Regions from separate parts of the Bradyrhizobium sp. 87 genome, predicted to be linked through region 4. Evidence: predicted binding sites of a transcription regulator. Region 4 holds the regulator's gene; each other region holds the start of a gene.
The links. The regulator PhoB, encoded in region 4, activates phosphate uptake and scavenging genes when phosphate is short. The targets are predictions, from matches to a motif close to TGTCATNNANCTGTCAT.
Positions count from the first base shown of each region.

Region 1: IVB50_RS24365 (DUF47 domain-containing protein) is a predicted target of PhoB. The motif match lies at 1,018-1,034, and genes of this name have one in related genera.
Region 2: phnF (phosphonate metabolism transcriptional regulator PhnF) is a predicted target of PhoB. The motif match lies at 916-932, and genes of this name have one in related genera.
Region 3: IVB50_RS21240 (UDP-2,3-diacylglucosamine diphosphatase) is a predicted target of PhoB. The motif match lies at 1,276-1,292, and genes of this name have one in related genera.

Region 1 covers NZ_JADPIQ010000090.1:351,607-353,803, forward strand. The annotation lists gene IVB50_RS24360 (inorganic phosphate transporter) at 1-313, opposite strand, end outside; gene IVB50_RS24365 (DUF47 domain-containing protein) at 329-973, opposite strand; gene IVB50_RS24370 (branched-chain amino acid ABC transporter permease) at 1,132-2,100, opposite strand; gene IVB50_RS24375 (branched-chain amino acid ABC transporter permease) at 2,102-2,197, opposite strand, start outside.
Region 2 covers NZ_JADPIQ010000128.1:237,156-239,352, reverse strand. The annotation lists gene phnH (phosphonate C-P lyase system protein PhnH) at 1-378, opposite strand, end outside; gene phnG (phosphonate C-P lyase system protein PhnG) at 383-847, opposite strand; gene phnF (phosphonate metabolism transcriptional regulator PhnF) at 966-1,697, shown strand; gene phnE (phosphonate ABC transporter, permease protein PhnE) at 1,862-2,197, opposite strand, start outside.
Region 3 covers NZ_JADPIQ010000086.1:86,217-88,413, reverse strand. The annotation lists partial or broken gene IVB50_RS21245 (glycosyltransferase family 1 protein) at 1-426, opposite strand, end outside; gene IVB50_RS21240 (UDP-2,3-diacylglucosamine diphosphatase) at 440-1,252, opposite strand; gene thiD (bifunctional hydroxymethylpyrimidine kinase/phosphomethylpyrimidine kinase) at 1,459-2,197, opposite strand, start outside.
Region 4 covers NZ_JADPIQ010000048.1:725,276-727,472, forward strand. The annotation lists gene pstB (phosphate ABC transporter ATP-binding protein PstB) at 1-115, shown strand, start outside; gene phoU (phosphate signaling complex protein PhoU) at 126-842, shown strand; gene phoB (phosphate regulon transcriptional regulator PhoB) at 865-1,572, shown strand; gene IVB50_RS12940 (GcrA family cell cycle regulator) at 1,811-2,197, opposite strand, start outside.

The DNA of each region.
Region 1 (2,197 bases), on a different contig from region 4:
GGATGCCGAGTGCCCAGGTCACAAGGTTCCAGACGATGGCGCCGACGAGCGCGGCGAAGATCACCTGAGCATCCACGATCGCGGGATCGATGATGCCGGTGCCGATAGTCTGGGCAACGTGCAGCCCGAACACCATGAAGGCGACGAAGTTGAAGAACGCGGCCCAGAACACCGCGTATTGCGGCCGCAATACGCGGGTCGAGACGATGGTCGCGATCGAATTGGCGGCGTCGTGCAGGCCGTTCAGGAAGTCGAACAGCAGCGCGACGGCGATCAATCCGACCAGGACGGGAAGACCCAACGCAACATCCACGGCGTGGCCCCTGCCCTAAACTTGCTCGATGACGATGCTGTTGATCTCGTTCGCGACGTCGTCGAAGCGGTCGGCGACTTTCTCGAGATGGTCGTAGATCTCTGCGCCGACGATGAAATCCATCGCGTTGCCGCCGCGATGCTTGAGGAACAGTTCCTTCAGCCCGATATCATGGAGATCGTCGACGCGGCCTTCCAGCTTGCCAAGCTCTTCCGTGATCGCGGTCAGCATGGCCACGTTCTGACCGATCTTCTGCATCAGCGGCAGCGCGCGGCCGACCAGATTGGCGCATTCGATCAGAAGCCCGCCGATCTCCCGCATCGGCGGCTCGAAGCTGCGGACCTCGAACAGCATCACGGCCTTGGCGGTCTGCTGCATCTGGTCGATGGCGTCGTCCATCGAGGTGATCAGGTTCTTGATGTCGCCGCGGTCGAACGGGGTGATGAAGGTGCGGCGCACCGCGGTCAGCACCTCACGGGTGATGTTGTCGGCATCGTTCTCGAACTGGTTGACGCGCTGGCAATAGACCGGCGTCTCCTCGCCCCCGTTGAGCATGCTCTGGAGCGCGATCGAGCCCTGGATCACGGTCTGGGCGTGGCGGTCGAACAGGTCGAAGAACCGTTCTTCCTTCGGCAGGAAAGCGCGAAACAATCGCATCATGGGGGAGAGACTACCGGTTGGATGATGGCCTGGCCCAAGCGGGCCGTCATGAAACTGTCATAGACCATTTTCGATCCACGCGCGTGCCACCTCACGCCCGTGGAGCCGGATCATCCACCGCTTTCGCGCGTCAACACATCTTCTATTATATCAACGACTTACAGCGACCGCCGGAAGTAATGCGCGATTTCGCCGATGACGCCACGGCGGAAGGTGAGCACGCAGATCACGAAGATCGAGCCCTGGATCACGGTCACCCATTGGCCGAACCCCGCCAGATATTGCTGCATGGCGATGATCACGAAGGCACCGACCACGGGACCGAAGACGGTTCCGAGTCCGCCGACCAGCGTCATCAGCACGACTTCGCCCGACATCGACCAGTGCACGTCGGTGAGCGAGGCATTCTGCGCCACGAAGACTTTCAGCGCACCGGCAAAGCCGGCCAGCGTGCCCGACAGGACGAAAGCCAGGAACTTGTACTGATCGGTGCGGTAACCCAGCGAGATCGCGCGCGGCTCGTTCTCGCGGATCGCCTTGAGGACTTCGCCGAACGGCGAGTTGATGATGCGGAAGATCAGCAGGAAGCCGGCGAGGAAACCGACCAGCACCACGTAGTAGAGCACGGTGGGCTTGGTCAGATCGAAGACGCCGAACATGCGTCCCTGCGGAATGCCCTGGATGCCGTCTTCGCCATGGGTGAACGGCGCCTGGAGGTAGATGAAGTACAAGAGCTGCGACAGCGCCAGCGTGATCATCGAGAAATAGATGCCCTGGCGGCGGATCGAGATATAGCCCGTGATGAGCGAGAGCACGAAGGCACCGGCGACCCCGACGAGGATGCCGAGTTCCGGCGGCAGCGCCCATACTTTCAGCGCATGCGCGCTGCAATAGCCGGCCGTGCCCAGGAACATCGCATGGCCGAAGGACAGCAAACCGCCGTAGCCGATCAGCAGGTTGAAGGCGCAGGCGAGCAGCGCGAAGCACAGCGCCTGCATCACGAAGAACGGGTAGACCCCCGTGAATGGCACCGAAGCCAGCAGCAGCGCCATCACCACGAACACGATCATCTCGTCGCGGATCGCGCGCGGGGTTACCGGCAGCGTGTCGTCCGTCAAGGCTGTCATATCAGGCCGCCCTTCCCGTCAATCCCGTTGGCTTCACCAAGAGCACCAGCACCATCAGCACGAACACGACGGTGTTGGAGGCCTCGGGGTAGAAATA
Region 2 (2,197 bases), on a different contig from region 4:
GGTCGACCGATCCGGATATTCGCTGGTGCCGAGCGCGAAGCGCTCCAGCGAAGGCAGCGCCCCGCCGTCGCTGATCAGCGCGAAGCTGGCGATGGAAGAATCCTGCACCACCGGCGCACCAGTATGGAATTTCAGCCATTTCACGACGTCGGAAGTCTCATGCATGCGCGCATCGAGCCAGAGCGGCGTGTCGTGATCGAACAGCGTCAGCGCGATCGCGGCCGTCCCGCGCATCATCACACGAGGCGCTCCTGATGTCGGCACGATGCGCTGCACCGATCCCGGCCGCGCCATCGCGTCCATGACCGAGCGAAAGGTCGATTGCGCCGACAAGACCTTATCGGCGAACCCCGGCGGCAGTTCCGCAATCGTGGTCATGATCTCACCCCTCACCGCGCACCATGGTGTAGAAATCAACCTTCGTCGCGGCGGTCTGGGCCGCCACCTGCTTGCGCCTGACCATCAGCTGCTCACGCAACGGCGCGATAATGTCCCGCTCCACCGCGGCGCCGAAATCGCTGGACTGCACCAGGGCATCGCACAGCGCGATCAGCCGCGCCTTCTCGCCGTCGCGGCCGAGCGTGTAGCCGAAACCGACCTCGCCGCTCGCAAGCCGCACCGCGGCGCGCGACACCGTGGCTTCACCGAGGTTGAACGGCGCACCATCGCCGCCGACCCGGCCGCGCAGCATGACGAGGCCGTTTTCCGGCGCGCGCAGATCCTGATGCGCCGGCAAAGCGAGAGCGTGGAGGCGAGCGGCGATCTCGCCCGCCTCCGCGTGCGCCAGCACGGACATTGCGGCCTTGCGCTGGGCTTGCTGATTATTGTGCTGGGTCACCGCATCCACCGACTTCTCTGCAGAACTTGCCGAATCCAAGTTGTCTATGATACTAGACAACTTGATACGGGAGCGCCATGACTGTTTCGTGACAAAGGCGTGATTTCTGGAGTAGCTTCCCGGCCACATGAGCATGCAGGACACAGCCTCCTCCGGCGTCGCGTTGTGGCGCCTCGTTGCCGACGGCATCGAGCGCGGCATCGCCGACGGCCGCTTTGCGGCGGGCGACAAGCTGCCGGGCGAGGTGGAGATCGCCGAAACCTATCGCGTCAACCGCCACACCGTGCGACGCGCGCTGGCCGCGCTTGCCGAGCGCGGCATCGTGCGGGCAGAACGCGGCAGCGGAACCTATGTCGAGGCGCAGAAGCTCGCTTATCCACTGCGCTCGCGGACCCGTTTCTCCGAGATCGTCGGCGCGGACGGCCGCGAACCGCATGGCCGGCTGATCGAGGCGTCCGCTGACGTTGCGACCCGCGAACTCGCGCGGGAGCTTGGCCTCAAGACCGGCGCACCGCTGGTCCGGATCGAGGCGATGCGCCTCGCCGACCGCACGCCGATCTGTGTCTCCACGACGTGGCTATCGGCACAGCTATTCCCCGCTGCGGGCGACGTCTTTGCCGCGACCCGCTCGATGACGAAATTGCTCGAGCATTACGGCGTCCGGGACTATCGCCGCGGCGCGACCCGGATCACCGCCGGTATCGTCGACGCAACCGACGCCGCACGGCTCGATCTGGCGCTGGGACGGCCGATCCTGGTGGTCGACGCCACCGATCACGATCTCGACGGCAAGCCGCTGGTCACCAAGCATTCGCGCTTTGCGGCGGAGCGGGTGGAATTTCTGGTGGAGAACGGGTGAACTGGCTGCCCTCTGCCCCTCTCCCCTTGCGGGAGAGGGTGGCTCGCCGCGCTAGCGGCGAGACGGGTGAGGGGTTGCCTCCGCGCACTGATCTGAATTGAGGATGCAGACCCCTCATCCGGCGCTTCGCGCCACCTTCTCCCACAAGGGGAGAAGGAAGAAGGTTACGCCACCGCCCGCCGCCCGATAATCGCAAAACGCAATTTGCCCGAAACGAAATCGATCGCGGCGACTGCGACCAGGATCATCAGGATCAGGAACGACACCTTCTGCCATTCCAGCACGCGGATCTGCTCGGCGAGCTGGAGGCCGATGCCGCCGGCGCCGACGATGCCGATGATGGTGGCCGAGCGCGTATTCGACTCGATGAAATAGAGCACCTGCCCGGCAATCACGGGCAGGACCTGCGGCAGCAGGCCGAAGCGAATCTCGTGCAGCGCGCTACCGCCGGAGGCGCGGATGCCCTCGACCTGCTTCTGGTCGGCGCCCTCGATCGCCTC
Region 3 (2,197 bases), on a different contig from region 4:
CGCCGGCGTTGCCGCCATCACGGCGCGGCTGGGGCTATGGAATCGGCACAGCGCCCGCCAGATCAGCGAGCCCGGCACCGGCACGCGGGCGCGGACATATTCGGGAAAGCGGGTGTGGAAGCTGGTCGTGAAGGGCAGCTTGCGCTGCCGGCAATAGCGGCGGACCATCAGGCCGATCGGCCCCTCCGTCGCGATGTGGATGCTGTCCGGGCGCGCCTCTTCGATCAGCTTCGCGATTCTGCCCGGGCGCGGCATGGCCACCCGCACGTCCCGATAGCTCGGCATCGCAAAGGTGCGGAACGATTGTGGCGTCAGGAACGAGAAATCGACGTCGAGACTTTTGGCGGCGTCGGCAAGTTTGGTCAGCGTCCGAACCACACCGTTGACTTGCGGGTGCCAGGCGTCGGTCGCGACCAGGATGCGCATCAGGCTGCCTTTGTCATGCAGCTCTGGCTGCGACCTGCGGGACCTGTGCCGGCTTCTCGGCCTGGTCCGCCCAGGTGATGATCTCGAAACGGCCGTCGTCGTGCTCGACCAGCGCCGTACAGCTCTCGACCCAGTCGCCGCAATTCATGTAGCGGATTCCGCCCTCGTCGCGGATCACCGCGTAATGGATGTGACCGCAGATCACGCCGTCGGCGTCGTGGCGCCGTGCCTCGGCAGCGAGTGCCTGCTCGAATGCGCCGATATAGTTGACGGCGTTCTTGACCTTCTGCTTGGCCCATTGCGACAGCGACCAATACGGCACCTTGAACATGCGCCGGAAGAAGTTGACGAAGCGATTGAGCTGAATCGCGAAATCGTAGACCTTGTCGCCGAGATGGGCGAGCCAGCGTGCGTTCTGCACCACGAGGTCGAAGATGTCACCGTGGATGACGAGATAACGCCTGCCGTCCGCGCCGATGTGGACGGTGTTCTCGACCACGTCGATGCCGCCGAAATGCGTGCCGTAATAGTTGCGCAGGAACTCATCGTGATTGCCGGGGATGTAGATGACCTTGGCGCCCTTGCGCGCCTTGCGCAAAAGCTTCTGCACGAGGTCGTTATGCGATTGGGGCCAATGCCAGCTCGATTTCAGCGCCCAGCCGTCGACGATATCGCCGACGAGATAGATCGTGTCGGCGTCGTGGAAACGCAGGAAATCGAGCAGAAGATCGGCTTGAGAACCGCGGGCTCCGAGATGAACGTCGGAGATGAACAACGTGCGAAAGCGCCGCTCCGGGCTCTCGTCACTCACATCGTAACTTCCCATGCGCCAGCCTGTAACAATGTCCCGTGACAGGGGGATGACCAATCGAACCTTTGAGGCACCCTCAGATACGAATCGCGCTTGCCTCGCCCACCCCGCGAATATCAGTCGCATGCGACAATCAGGCGACATGGCGTCGCGGCAGCCTCCGCAAGAAGCCGGAGCTGCATGGCGGGACGGACTAGCGGTGGCGCGCTCGCGAGCGGCGTTCAGTAAAATTTGTGGAAATGATGGACCGGGCCGTGGCCGTGGCCGACGCTGAAGCGATCAGCGGCCGCGATCGCCGCGCTGATCCAGGTCTTGGCGTTGCGCACGGCACGCTCGAGATCCTCGCCCCTGGCGAGCCCGGCGGCGACCGCCGAGGACAGCGAACAGCCGGTGCCATGGGTGTTGCGAGTGGCAACGCGCGGCGCGGCGAGCGCGATCGTGGTGCTGGCATCGACGAGATAATCGATACTCTCGGCGCCCTCGCCGTGCCCCCCCTTGATCAGGACCGCCCGGCAGCCGAGCGCCAGTAGCCGGCGTCCTTGGCTCTCGATCTCGAGCTCACTTGTCGCGACCGGCTCGTCGAGCAGAGCCGCGGCCTCGGGCAGATTGGGTGTGATCACCGAGGCCAGCGGCATCAGTTTGATGCGCAGGGCGTCGACCGCTTCGGACGCGAGCAGGCGATCACCCGATGTCGCCACCATCACGGGATCGAGCACGATATGCCGGGGCGCCCAGCGCGACAGCGCGGCCGCAATCGCATCGATGCTGGTCGCTTGCGCCACCATGCCGATCTTGACCGCGCCGACCTCGAGATCGGAAAACACCGCGTCGATCTGCGCGGTGACGAATTCGGCGGGCACCGCGTGAATGCCGGTGACGCCGCGGGTGTTCTGCGCCGTGAGCGCCGTGATGGCGGACGCGCCAAAGACGCCGAGCGCGGCAAAGGTCTTCAGGTCGGCC
Region 4 (2,197 bases):
CAAGACCGCCTTCATGTATCTCGGCGAGCTGATAGAGTTCGACGACACCAGCAAGATCTTCACGTCGCCGTCAGATCGGCGCACGCAGGATTACATCACCGGCCGGTTCGGCTAGGAGACGCGACATGGGTTCTGAACATACCGCAAAGGCTTTCGACACCGACCTCCAGGAACTCACTCGCCTGGTCGCCGAGATGGGCGGCATCGCCGAGCGCATGATCGTCGAGTCCGTCGACGCGCTGATCCGCCGCGACGTCCCGCTCGGCCAGCGCGTCGTCGCCATCGACACCGAGCTCGACGCGCTGCAGAAGCGCATCGAGGAGCGTGCGGTGCTCACCATCGCCCGCCGCCAGCCGATGGCGGTCGATCTGCGCGAGATCGTCGGCGCCATGCGCGTCGCGACCGATCTCGAGCGCATCGGCGACCTCGCCAAGAACATGGGCAAGCGCGTCGCGGCGCTGGAGACGGACTTCCATCCGCTCAAGCTGTTCCGCGGCCTCGAGCACATGACCGACCTCGTGCAGCAGCAGGTCAAGTCGGTGCTGGACGCCTATGCCGCGCATGATTTGCCGGCGGCGATGGCGGTGTGGAAGGGCGACGAGGAAGTCGACGCCATCTGCACCTCGCTGTTCCGCGAACTCCTCACCTACATGATGGAGGATCCGCGCAATATCTCGTTCTGCATCCATCTGATGTTCTGCGCCAAGAACATCGAGCGGATCGGCGACCACGCCACCAATATCGCCGAGACCGTGTTCTACATGATCGAGGGCCAGGCGATCACCGACAAGCGGCCGAAGGGCGACATGACGACCTTTGCCAACACGGTACCGAACACCTGAAGACTTAAGGAGCGACGACCCGATGGGCGCACGCATTATGGTGGTTGAGGACGAGGAAGCCCTGACCGAGCTTCTCCGCTACAACCTCGAAGGCGACGGCTATGACGTCGAGACGGTGATGCGCGGCGACGACGCCGACACCCGCCTCAAGGAGCACATCCCCGATCTGATCGTGCTCGACTGGATGCTGCCGGGCCTGTCAGGCATCGAATTGTGCCGGCGGCTTCGCACCCGTCCCGAGACCAAGCAGCTCCCGATCATCATGCTCACCGCGCGCGGCGAGGAGAGCGAGCGGGTGCGGGGTCTTGCGACCGGCGCCGACGATTACATCGTCAAGCCGTTCTCGGTGCCGGAGCTGCTGGCGCGCGTGAAAGGCCTGCTGCGGCGCGCGAGCCCGGAGCGCCTCGCCACCGTCCTTGCTTTTGGCGACATCGAGCTCGACCGTGACAAGCGCCGCGTGGCGCGCTCGGGCCGGCCGATCGATCTCGGTCCGACCGAATATCGCCTGCTGGAGTTCTTCCTGGAGCATCCGGGACGGGTGTTCTCGCGCGAGCAGCTGCTCGACAGCGTCTGGGGCCGCGACATCTATATCGACGAGCGCACCGTCGACGTGCATATCGGCCGCCTGCGCAAGCTGCTCAATCTCGGCCGCGAGCAGGACCCGATCCGCACCGTCCGCGGCGCCGGCTACGCGCTGGATGATCGCTTCGCGAAGGCGGAGCAGGTGTAGGGTTGCAGGCTTGTTTGTTGGCGAGCTGTCCCTGCATTCTCAGCCGTCGTCCCGGACAAGCGAGCGAAGCGAGCGCTGATCCGGGACCCATAACCACCGAACGTGGTTTGGCGAAGACTCGGAGTGACCCCTTCCGCACGATTATTGCGTGCTCGGAGTATGGGTCCCGGCCCCCCGTGCGCAATTGCGCACTAGGCCGGGACGACACTGAAATTGTTGAACTGTCTTCGCGTGACGACTAACGGGGACCCGGCTTTACCGGTGCGCGGCGCCGATCCGACGCGGGCTGGTACGCAACGCGCGAGTGCTGGGCGCAATAGGGCAGTCCGGACAGCGCCCTTCCACCGCAGAAGAAGAAGTCCGGGCTCGAGGGATCGCCGACCGGCCAGTGGCAGGTCGCCTCGTTCAATTCCAGCAGCGACAGCCGCTGGCTCATCGGCACCACGTTGTCGTAGGTGACCGGATCCGGCTCAGCCTCGACCTCGAAGGCCTGCGCCAGCGCGGTGTTGCCGCGCGAGATCGGGCGGCTCACCCGCATCATGTGCTGCGCGGGGCGCGCCTTGCGCGGCCGCGGCGCTGCCGATGATGGGCTCTTGGCGCGGCCCGAAAGGCCGAGCCTGTGCAC